2 regions of the Paenibacillus sp. FSL R7-0179 genome follow, and region 1 is predicted to be linked to the other one. Evidence: predicted binding sites of a transcription regulator. Region 1 holds the regulator's gene; the other holds the start of a gene.

Region 1 (4,517 bases):
ATGAGATGATGATGGAGCTGGTGCCGCTGCTGGATGATGTGGTCCTTGTCGGACACAATGTAGCGTTTGATTTTCATTTTTTGCAGAATGCGCTGGACCGCTGCGGCTACCTGCCGTTTCAGGGGCGGATTCTGGATACGATCGATTTTCTCAAAATATGCTTTCCCTCGCTGAGCACCTATCAGTTAGGTGCGGTAAGCAGCCATTTCGGCATTACGCATGACCGTCCCCATCAGGCGGACAGTGATGCGCTTGCCACGGCTATTGTGCTGCTCAAATGTCTGGAAGAGCTGCACAGTCTGCCGCTGCTGACCATTCAGCGGCTGAATGAGCTGTTCGCAGACGAAGACAGTGATTTGGCCTGGTATTTCGACGGTCTGCTGCGGGAGCGGGAGATGGAGACCTTTCAGCCGGAAGGAGAGCTGAGCTTCTACCGCCAGCTTGCGCTGGCTGTGGGGGACTGGGCGGAGCTGGCTACGCCCCGGGAGGAAGGAAGCGTCAATCCGCTGGATAATATTACCTTTGAAGAGTATATGGAAGAGGTAACCCTGCGGCTGAAGGCTGTTCTTCCCCAGTATGAGAGCCGTGAAGCCCAGGAGCTGATGATCCATGAGGTCATTACAGCGCTTGAGCAGGACAAGCATCTGCTGATTGAAGCGGGAACCGGCACCGGTAAATCGCTGGGTTATTTGCTTCCGGCCATCTACCATAGTGTGAAAAGTGATCAGAAGGTGATGGTCAGCACTCATACCATTAACCTTCAGGACCAGCTGCGTGAGCGGGATATTCCGCTCTTGACCAGCGTTGTGCCGTTCCCGTTCAAGGCCTCCATCTTTAAGGGAAGAGGGCACTATTTGTGTCTTCGCAAGTTCGAGCATAGAATGAACAAAAAGGACTTTACAAGTCCAAGAGAAGAGGCCCTTACCGCTGCACAAATGCTCGTATGGCTGACCCAGACGACAACCGGCGATGATGAGGAGCTTAACTTAAGCGGACGGGGCGGCGATTTCTGGGAGACTGTAGCCAGTGATACCGACTCCTGCCTGGGACGCGCCTGTCCCTGGTTCCGCAAATGCTATTATCACCGCGCCAAGCATGAAGCCGGGATCTCCGATGTTGTGGTCACCAATCACTCCAAGCTGTTCGCAGATGTCAAAGCGGGGCATCAGCTTCTTCCTGCTTATGACCACCTTGTTATTGATGAAGCCCATCATTTGGAGGATATTGCCGGTAAGCATCTTGGTATGCAGATGAAATATTTCACATTCGCCCATACCCTCACCCGTCTCTACAAGGATAGCCGGAGCGGGCAGCTGCCTGCCCTCCGTCAGAGTCTGCAGTCTTCAGGCAGTGAGCAGGCCTCCGAATGGAGCGGTGTGATCGACCGGATCTACCCCGATCTTCTGACGGTGAAGGAATCCTGGGATGCGCTCAGCGACCGGCTCTTCAGCCTGCTGCCCGAGCGCAGCGATGCCGGAGCCGGTGAAGCAGGCCAGCTGGTGGCGCGCCTGCAGCCGGGCAAGAAGCCGAAGGATTGGGAGGAGCTGGCCGCCCTTGAGAATACACTGAACCTCAGTCTAAGCGACATTATCCGCAAGGGTGACAAAATGCTCAGTGAGATGCGTGACACGGACAGCCAATCCTCCTCGGACAGTCTTGTGACTGATATCGGCGGGTTATTCAAGGATCTGGCATCCATTAGAGAGCAGATCCGCTTTTTCATGAGTCTGAACGATGAGAATATCGTGTATTGGCTGGAGGGAAGCGGTAATTATAAGGGGAAGTCTCTGCAAATGTATGCTGTTCCCGTTGATGTCAGTACCCAGCTCAGGGAGCTGTTCTTCGACAAGAAGAAGAGTATCATCCTGACCTCGGCCACCTTATCCGTGGATAAGTCCTTCCAGTTTATGATCGATAACCTGGGTCTTGGTGAAGCTGCGGAGCAGGGTCGTCTGATGACAGCGCTGCTTCCGTCACCGTTCAAATACAGGGAGCAGGCTCTGCTGGTTATTCCCCGCGACTTCCCGAGCGTCAAGGGAAGCATAGGGGATGCCCGCTTTGTGGACACCCTCGTTCACTCTCTTGCCGAGACTGCTGTAACCACGCGGGGGCGGATGCTGGTGTTGTTCACCTCCTATAAGATGCTTCGGCAGGTCTATGATCCGCTGAAGGAGGCGCTTGCCTCCCAGGATATCGCGGTGCTCGGACAAGGTGTGGAAGGCGGCAGCCGGAGCAAGCTGATCCGCCGCTTCCAGGACAGCCCGGCCTCGGTCCTGCTGGGTACCAGCAGTTTCTGGGAAGGGGTGGATATCCCCGGAGAAGCATTGACCTGTCTGGCGATTGTCAGACTGCCGTTCCAGCCGCCGAATCACCCGCTGGCAGAAGCGAAGTCGGAGCTGCTTCAGGCACAGAAGAAGAACCCGTTCATGAAGCTGTCCGTGCCGCAGGCTGTCATCCGCTTCAAGCAGGGCTTCGGGCGGCTGGTCCGCACGGCGCAGGACCGGGGCATCGTAATTGTGTACGATACCAGAGTCATTGAATCGCATTACGGAAAGTACTTCCTGTATTCACTCCCCGGTCCCAAGATGGAGCATATGCTCACCGAGCAGATGGTCCCGAGAATTGCCGAATGGCTGGAGGACGGCGGGGTTTCCTAATTCATCTGCTATTGCTATTATTAATAAGTCATGATAAACCTGAAGATCCGTTCCCGCCCTGTCCTGCCGCTCCGGCAGGCGGGGGGGCACGGTTGCTATAATTGTAAGGGTCTAACACAACTTTTAAGGAGGAGAATACATGAAATCGGATAAAATATCGGAGGCCGTCGTGCGCAGGCTCCCAGTGTACCTGCGTTTCCTGAACGATCTCCAAAAACGTGAAATTTCCACAGTCTCTTCTCAGGAGCTGGGCCAGAAGCTTGATCTGAATCCCGCCCAGATCCGTAAGGACCTCGCTTATTTCGGTGATTTCGGCCGAAAGGGCATCGGCTACGATGTATCCTATCTGATTGAGAAGATCCGCCATATTCTCAAGCTTGATCAGCAAATTAATGTTGCACTGGTTGGAGCCGGTAATCTCGGTCATGCCTTGTCTAACTATAACGCTTACTTGAAGGATACGATGAAGATTACTGCGATCTTCGATGCCTACCCGCCGAAGGTGGGCCAGCAGATCAACTCGCTGGTTGTGCAGCCGATGGAGGAGCTGAGCGATACCATCCGCTCCCAGGGCATCCGGATCGGGATTATTACCGTACCTGACAGCGAAGCCCAGAATGTAGCTGATATTCTTGTGGACTCCGGCATCGAGGCGATTCTGAACTTCGCACCGGTTATTCTCAAGACGCCTGCCAATATCCGGATTCATGCCGCAGATTTCACCACAGATCTGCAGAGCCTGGCCTATTATTTGCATGATGGAAAGGATGAGGCTGAAGATGAGCAGTAAGATCACGATAATCAAGAACGGGCACTTTCTGGTTCCGGGCAGCGATAAGCCGGTTCTGAGCGGGTATATGACCCTGGCGAATGATCTGATTACTTACATAGGTGAAGCTGAGCCGGTAGTGGAGGCTGGCGCCCAGGTCGTAGACGGCAGCCGTCTGCTGTTCATGCCGGGACTGGTCAATACCCATGGACATACGGCCATGTCGCTGCTGCGCGGATACGGCGATGATATGGTGCTTCAGACTTGGCTGCAGGAGAAGATGTGGCCGATGGAAGAGAAATTCACTGGTGATGATGTATATTGGGGAACCTCTTTGTCCGTGCTGGAAATGCTGAAGGGCGGCACAACCACCTTCCTCGATATGTATGATCATATGGACCGTGTTGCGGAAGTAACAGAGCAATCCGGTATTCGAGCGGTGCTAATGCGCGGCGTGATTGGGCTGTGTCCGGAAGAGGTGCAGCAGGCGAAGCTCGCTGAAGCGGTTGCTTTTGCCCGTAACTGGCACGGCAAGGCTGACGGCAGAATCACTACCATGCTCTCGCCGCACGCCCCGTACACCTGTCCTCCAGAGTTTTTCATGAAGTTCGTGGAGGCTGCGCATGATCTGGATCTGCCGATGCATACCCATATGTCCGAGACGCGCCATGAAGTGGAGCAGAACGTGGCCGACTACGGTCTTCGTCCAGTCGCGCATCTGGAGAAGCTGGGAATGTTCACCCGTCCTTCGCTCATTGCCCACGGGGTTCATCTGAACGATGAGGAGATCGGGATTCTGGCCCGCTATAATGTTGGTGTGTCGCATAATCCCGGCAGTAACCTGAAGCTGGCCAGCGGGGTTGCACGTGTTCCTGAGCTGCTGAGAGCCGGGGTTAAGGTCTCCCTGGGTACAGACGGCGCTGCTAGTAACAATAACCTGGATATGTTTGAAGAGATGAGGCTGGCGGCTCTGATCCATAAAGGCGTAAGCGGTGATCCTACAGCCGTACCGGCTCCTGAGGCGCTGCTGATGGCTACGGAGTACGGGGCGCAGTCTGTTTTCCTGAGCGGGGTAGGCCGGCTTGCAGCAG
Region 2 (4,517 bases), 260 kb from region 1:
GCCGTTTCACTCTTGGCGCGGGAGGACATCCACAGTGCCAGGCAGACCAGCCAGTTACAGAGGATGCCGCGGAAGAACAGCTCTGAGAACGGCAGGCTCATCTTTTTGGCGGCGGCGGCAAAAATCAGATGCTCTGCAGGCGCTGCCTTGAAGAGGCCCGATCCCTGAATCAACAGCGCCAGCACCACAGCACCGGCCACATTGCCGAGGAATACCAGCACCCAGTTCTTCACCGTGTCCCAGACTGTAGTTCTCCCGGCAAGCGTGCTTACCGTGAAGAACATATTATTACCTGTAAACAGCTCTGAGCCTGCGAATACAACCAAGGTCAAGGCAATCCCGAAGGATGCTCCCATAATCAGCGGCTGGAACGGTGACTTGATCGCCGCCAGCGGTGCCCCCAGTGAGAAGATCAGAATAATACCAATACCCACATATGCGCCTGCCAGGAGGGCCGCCAAAAAATATTTGGGCAGGCTCTCATTCATTTTGTCGCGTTTCCCTACGGCTGTCTCTACGATATTCTCTACGCTCTGCGTAAACATATCCGCACCTGCTCTTCCTTTAATTTAGGGTTGCTACTGCCGCAGGCAGAGTGACCTTAACAACTCCGCCCTCTATGGTAACCGGATAGACTTCTGCCTGCCCACGGTCCGGTGCCTGAACCTCTCCCGTGCGAAGGTCGATCTTCCAGTCATGCAGCGGATCATATAAATAATAGCCTGATACGATTCCCTCAGCGAGCGGGCCGCCCTTCGGGTGGGGACTGTGGTTGCGGACCGCATAAATTGCGCCGTCCGATGTGCGGAATATAGCTAATTCGACTTCTCCTGCATGAACTACCCGGCCGATCTGCAGCATGAAATCTTCCACTGCGCCTATCGTGTATTCCCGATTGCTCCGTTCCATTATGCTCTCTCCCTCTCCCTTTAGACTATACCTGTGTCTCTTCGAACAGCGCGGTGCGGGTGTTTTTGTCATCCAGCATTTTCCGCCAAGGATCACTCACCTGGGCCAGGGCAAAGTCAATACGTGCCGCAAGCTCTTTACGGTTGTCGTCATTACCCATAACCACAGTCTGGATTTGCTCAAGACCCATACGCTCTACCCATTCGGAGGTTCTCTCCAGGTAGTTGCCGGTCTCACGGTAGTACTGGATGACAGCGGAGCAGACCTCAACCAGTTCCTCGTCGGTCTTCACCTTGCAGAAGGCATCTGCGATGCGCGGCTTAATCCCGCCGTTGCCGCCGATGAACACTTCCCAGCCGCCGTCATTACCGACAATCCCGATATCCTTCGTGCACGATTCTGCACAGTTACGCGGACAGCCGTTAACCGCCATCTTGAACTTGGCCGGCATATCCAGCCGTTCATATTTACGCTCAAGCATAGCGCCCATGCCCATGGAATCCTGTGTGCCGAAGCGGCAGAACTGCGAGCCCACGCAAGTTTTTACCGTACGCAGCGACTTGGCATAACCATAGCCGGACGGCATATCCAGCTCCTCCCACACCTTAGGTACATCTTCTTTTTTGACACCGATCAGGTCAAGACGTTGTCCGCCCGTTACCTTCACAACCTTCACATCATATTTCAGGGACACATCGGCAATCCGCTTCAAATCCTCAGGAGTGGTCACCCCGCCATACATCCGCGGGATAACGGTATAAGTTCCGTCCTTCTGAATATTGGCGCTCATCCGTTCATTGACGAACCGGGATTCCTTCTCGTCCTCATGAGTGTCAGGGTAGATCATCCCCAGATAATAGTTCACTGCCGGGCGGCATTTGGAACAGCCTTCTGCCTGCTTCCAGTCCAGGACATGCATGACTTCCTTGGTGGTCCGGAGGCCTTTTGCCGTAATCTCGGCTACGATCTCATCCCGGCTAAGCGAGGTACAGCTGCAGATTCCCTGCTTGGCACTCTGCTGGAAGCTGTCTCCGAGAACGAATTGCAGAATCTGCTCCACCACCGGCTTACAGCCGCCGCAGGAGCGGGTTGCACCCGTGCAGGCTTTGATCTCATCCACCGTAGTGAAGCCGTTCTCCGTAACAGCATCCACAATCGCTTTTTTGGTTACGCCGTTACAGCCGCAGACGATTTCTTCATCAGCCATCGCTTCAACGGACATCCCCTTCTTGGCTCCTCCTCCGCCGCAGCAGCTTGTGCCCATAACCTCATCATAGATTTCATTCGTCATCTCTGTGCTGTTTTTCACAAGCTTCTGCAGGTTCGCAGATTCCGTTACATCACCGAACAGAACGGCACCGACAATCACATTATCCTTAAGCAAAATCTTCTTGTAGGTTCGCTTCCATTCATCCTTGGCAGAAATAACGGTATGCTCCGGCGTTTCGGTGAATTCACCGGCGGAGAATACATCTACCCCGGAAATTTTGAGCTTGGTTGCTACAACCGATCCTTCGTAACCTGGAGTCTGTACACCTGACAGATGCTTGGCGAGAACCATGCCCTGCTCGAATAGCGGTGCAACGAGTCCGTAGCAGGTTCCCCGGTGCTCTGTACATTCGCCGACAGAATACACATCTGCCATAGAAGTCTGCATATAATCGTCAACTACGATCCCGCGGTTAACAGTGATTCCGCTGTCCTTCGCAAGCTGGACATTCGGCTTGATTCCCACAGCCATTACTACAAACTCTGCCGGCAGCACACTGCCGTCACTGAAGCGCAGACCGGTAACCCGTTCTTCGCCGGTCAATTCAACCGTCTGCTTGCCCATGGCGAATTTCACACCTTGTCGTGTAAGCTCTGCCTGTAGCATTGAAGAAGCGGTGCGGTCCAGCTGACGCTCCATCAGATCCTCCAGCAGATGCACAACGGTAACATCCATGCCCAGATTGACCAGGCCCTTCGCCGCTTCAAGACCCAGCAGTCCTCCGCCGATAACAGCCGCCGTGCGGTACTGCTTCGCCGCTGCCAGCATCGCATCGCAGTCCGCGATATCGCGGAAGCCGACTACCCCATCCTTAGTGCTGCCGGGTACGGGTAGAATGAAAGAATTCGAGCCTGTTGCAATAATTGCTTTATCGTAAGGAACCGCCAGTCCATTATCGGTCAATATTACTTTGTTCTGTTCATCGATCCGGGTAACCGTTGTGCCGGTATGCAGTGTAATATGATTATCTTCATACCACCCGAGATCATTGAGAATGATGTCTTCAATCGTTTTGCTGCCTTCAAGTACATAGGACAACATAATCCGGTTATAGTTGGGATGCGGCTCACTGCCGAAGACAGTAATATCATAAGCGCCGCCCAGCTTCAGAATCTGCTCAATAGTGCCTACTCCCGCCATGCCATTCCCAATCAGCACTAACTTTTCTCTTTCCGCTGCCACTGGTAGACCCTCCTTCTGAAACTCTGATTTCTTCAATAACTTTACCTGATAGAGAAATTATACTGTCCCCCATTCCATGGCAAGTGTGACCACAGTCACACCTTATGTGAATTTTTTCACACAAGTGGAGGCGAGTTCGCAGTCCTTATGCTGGACAACTTATGGCGTGAAGCATAGAGATTTATTATTCAAAAAAACGGATACCCATGCAGTTTCGCACAGATATCCGTTCATCGGGTACACACTCTCACTCATTTACTTCATTCGCTTATTTCAGTACCAGAGAAATCTCCAGCTTGTCCTGCGGACTGAGCTTCATGTCCACACCATTGCCGAGCAGCCCTTTGTCGTTGACCTTCAGTCTCCATTCCTCGCTGCTGAGCGGGGTATATTCCATTACAGTAAGAACGGTACGGTTATCCTCAGCAAGCCGGACCATACCGCTATTCTTGAGCAGTCCCTTGACGGACATATCCTGCATGAAAGAAAGCACATGCGAATGTGTCAGCTCCGGCTGCTCACTCCCCCCGTTCACCGTGATGATGACAGGCTGAAACAGCTTTCCGGTTCCGGCAGGCCCTGCTGACATCGTAATGGCTGAACCCGGTTCCAGGGCCGTATTCAGCTCTTGAACCTTCTTGCCGTTCACCTGAATCTCCCAGCTCATATCCTCACCCAGGGAGACCTTGTTCACCTCAAGAATACTAGTTCCATCCGCTGAAAAAGTAACAACGCCGCTCTTCTTGAACAGCTCTATTAATGAATTTCCGGGTACGTAAGCTTCGTTAAGCAATCTGGCCGAGCTCCCGGCCATTTCGCTGTCCCCTACCTTAACCGAAAAGGTTAATCCCTGGCCCCCGTTACTGCTGCCGCCATTCCCTGATCCCAAGCCACAACCGCTTGCCGCGGCCAGCAAGAGAAGGCACAGCATTAAGCGAATCCATTTCGTGGACATCCCACGGCACCGCCTTCATATGTATTTTCCCAGACTCTTTAAGGATAACGCATAGAGGAAGGGTTCTCAAATCATTTCTCCCGGTATATAAAGTAAAAAGCCCCCGAAGGGACTTTTACCTTGCAGCAGATTCTATTGATAACGCAGGAACAGAATGTTGTTCTCCAGATGCACATGCTCAAAGGTCATGCCTTCCAGCTC

What was found. Region 1 encodes Rex, which represses fermentation and respiration genes when NADH is low (regulators of the CRP and FNR family bind a similar motif). Its sites were predicted from a motif close to TTGTGAAATATTTCACAA; they were not measured.
Region 2: the regulator Rex is predicted to act here: its motif matches at 3,466-3,483, upstream of nirB (nitrite reductase large subunit NirB).

Annotation. Positions count from the first base shown of each region.
Region 1 is NZ_JBBOCC010000001.1:3,743,767-3,748,283, forward strand. Features, by position in the region: gene dinG (ATP-dependent DNA helicase DinG) at 1-2,657, shown strand, start outside; gene MKX63_RS16510 (redox-sensing transcriptional repressor Rex) at 2,797-3,447, shown strand; gene MKX63_RS16515 (amidohydrolase) at 3,437-4,517, shown strand, end outside.
Region 2 is NZ_JBBOCC010000001.1:3,483,720-3,488,236, reverse strand. Features, by position in the region: gene MKX63_RS15215 (formate/nitrite transporter family protein) at 1-545, opposite strand, end outside; gene nirD (nitrite reductase small subunit NirD) at 565-909, opposite strand; gene nirB (nitrite reductase large subunit NirB) at 935-3,361, opposite strand; gene MKX63_RS15200 (hypothetical protein) at 3,630-4,250, opposite strand; gene ric (iron-sulfur cluster repair di-iron protein) at 4,449-4,517, opposite strand, start outside.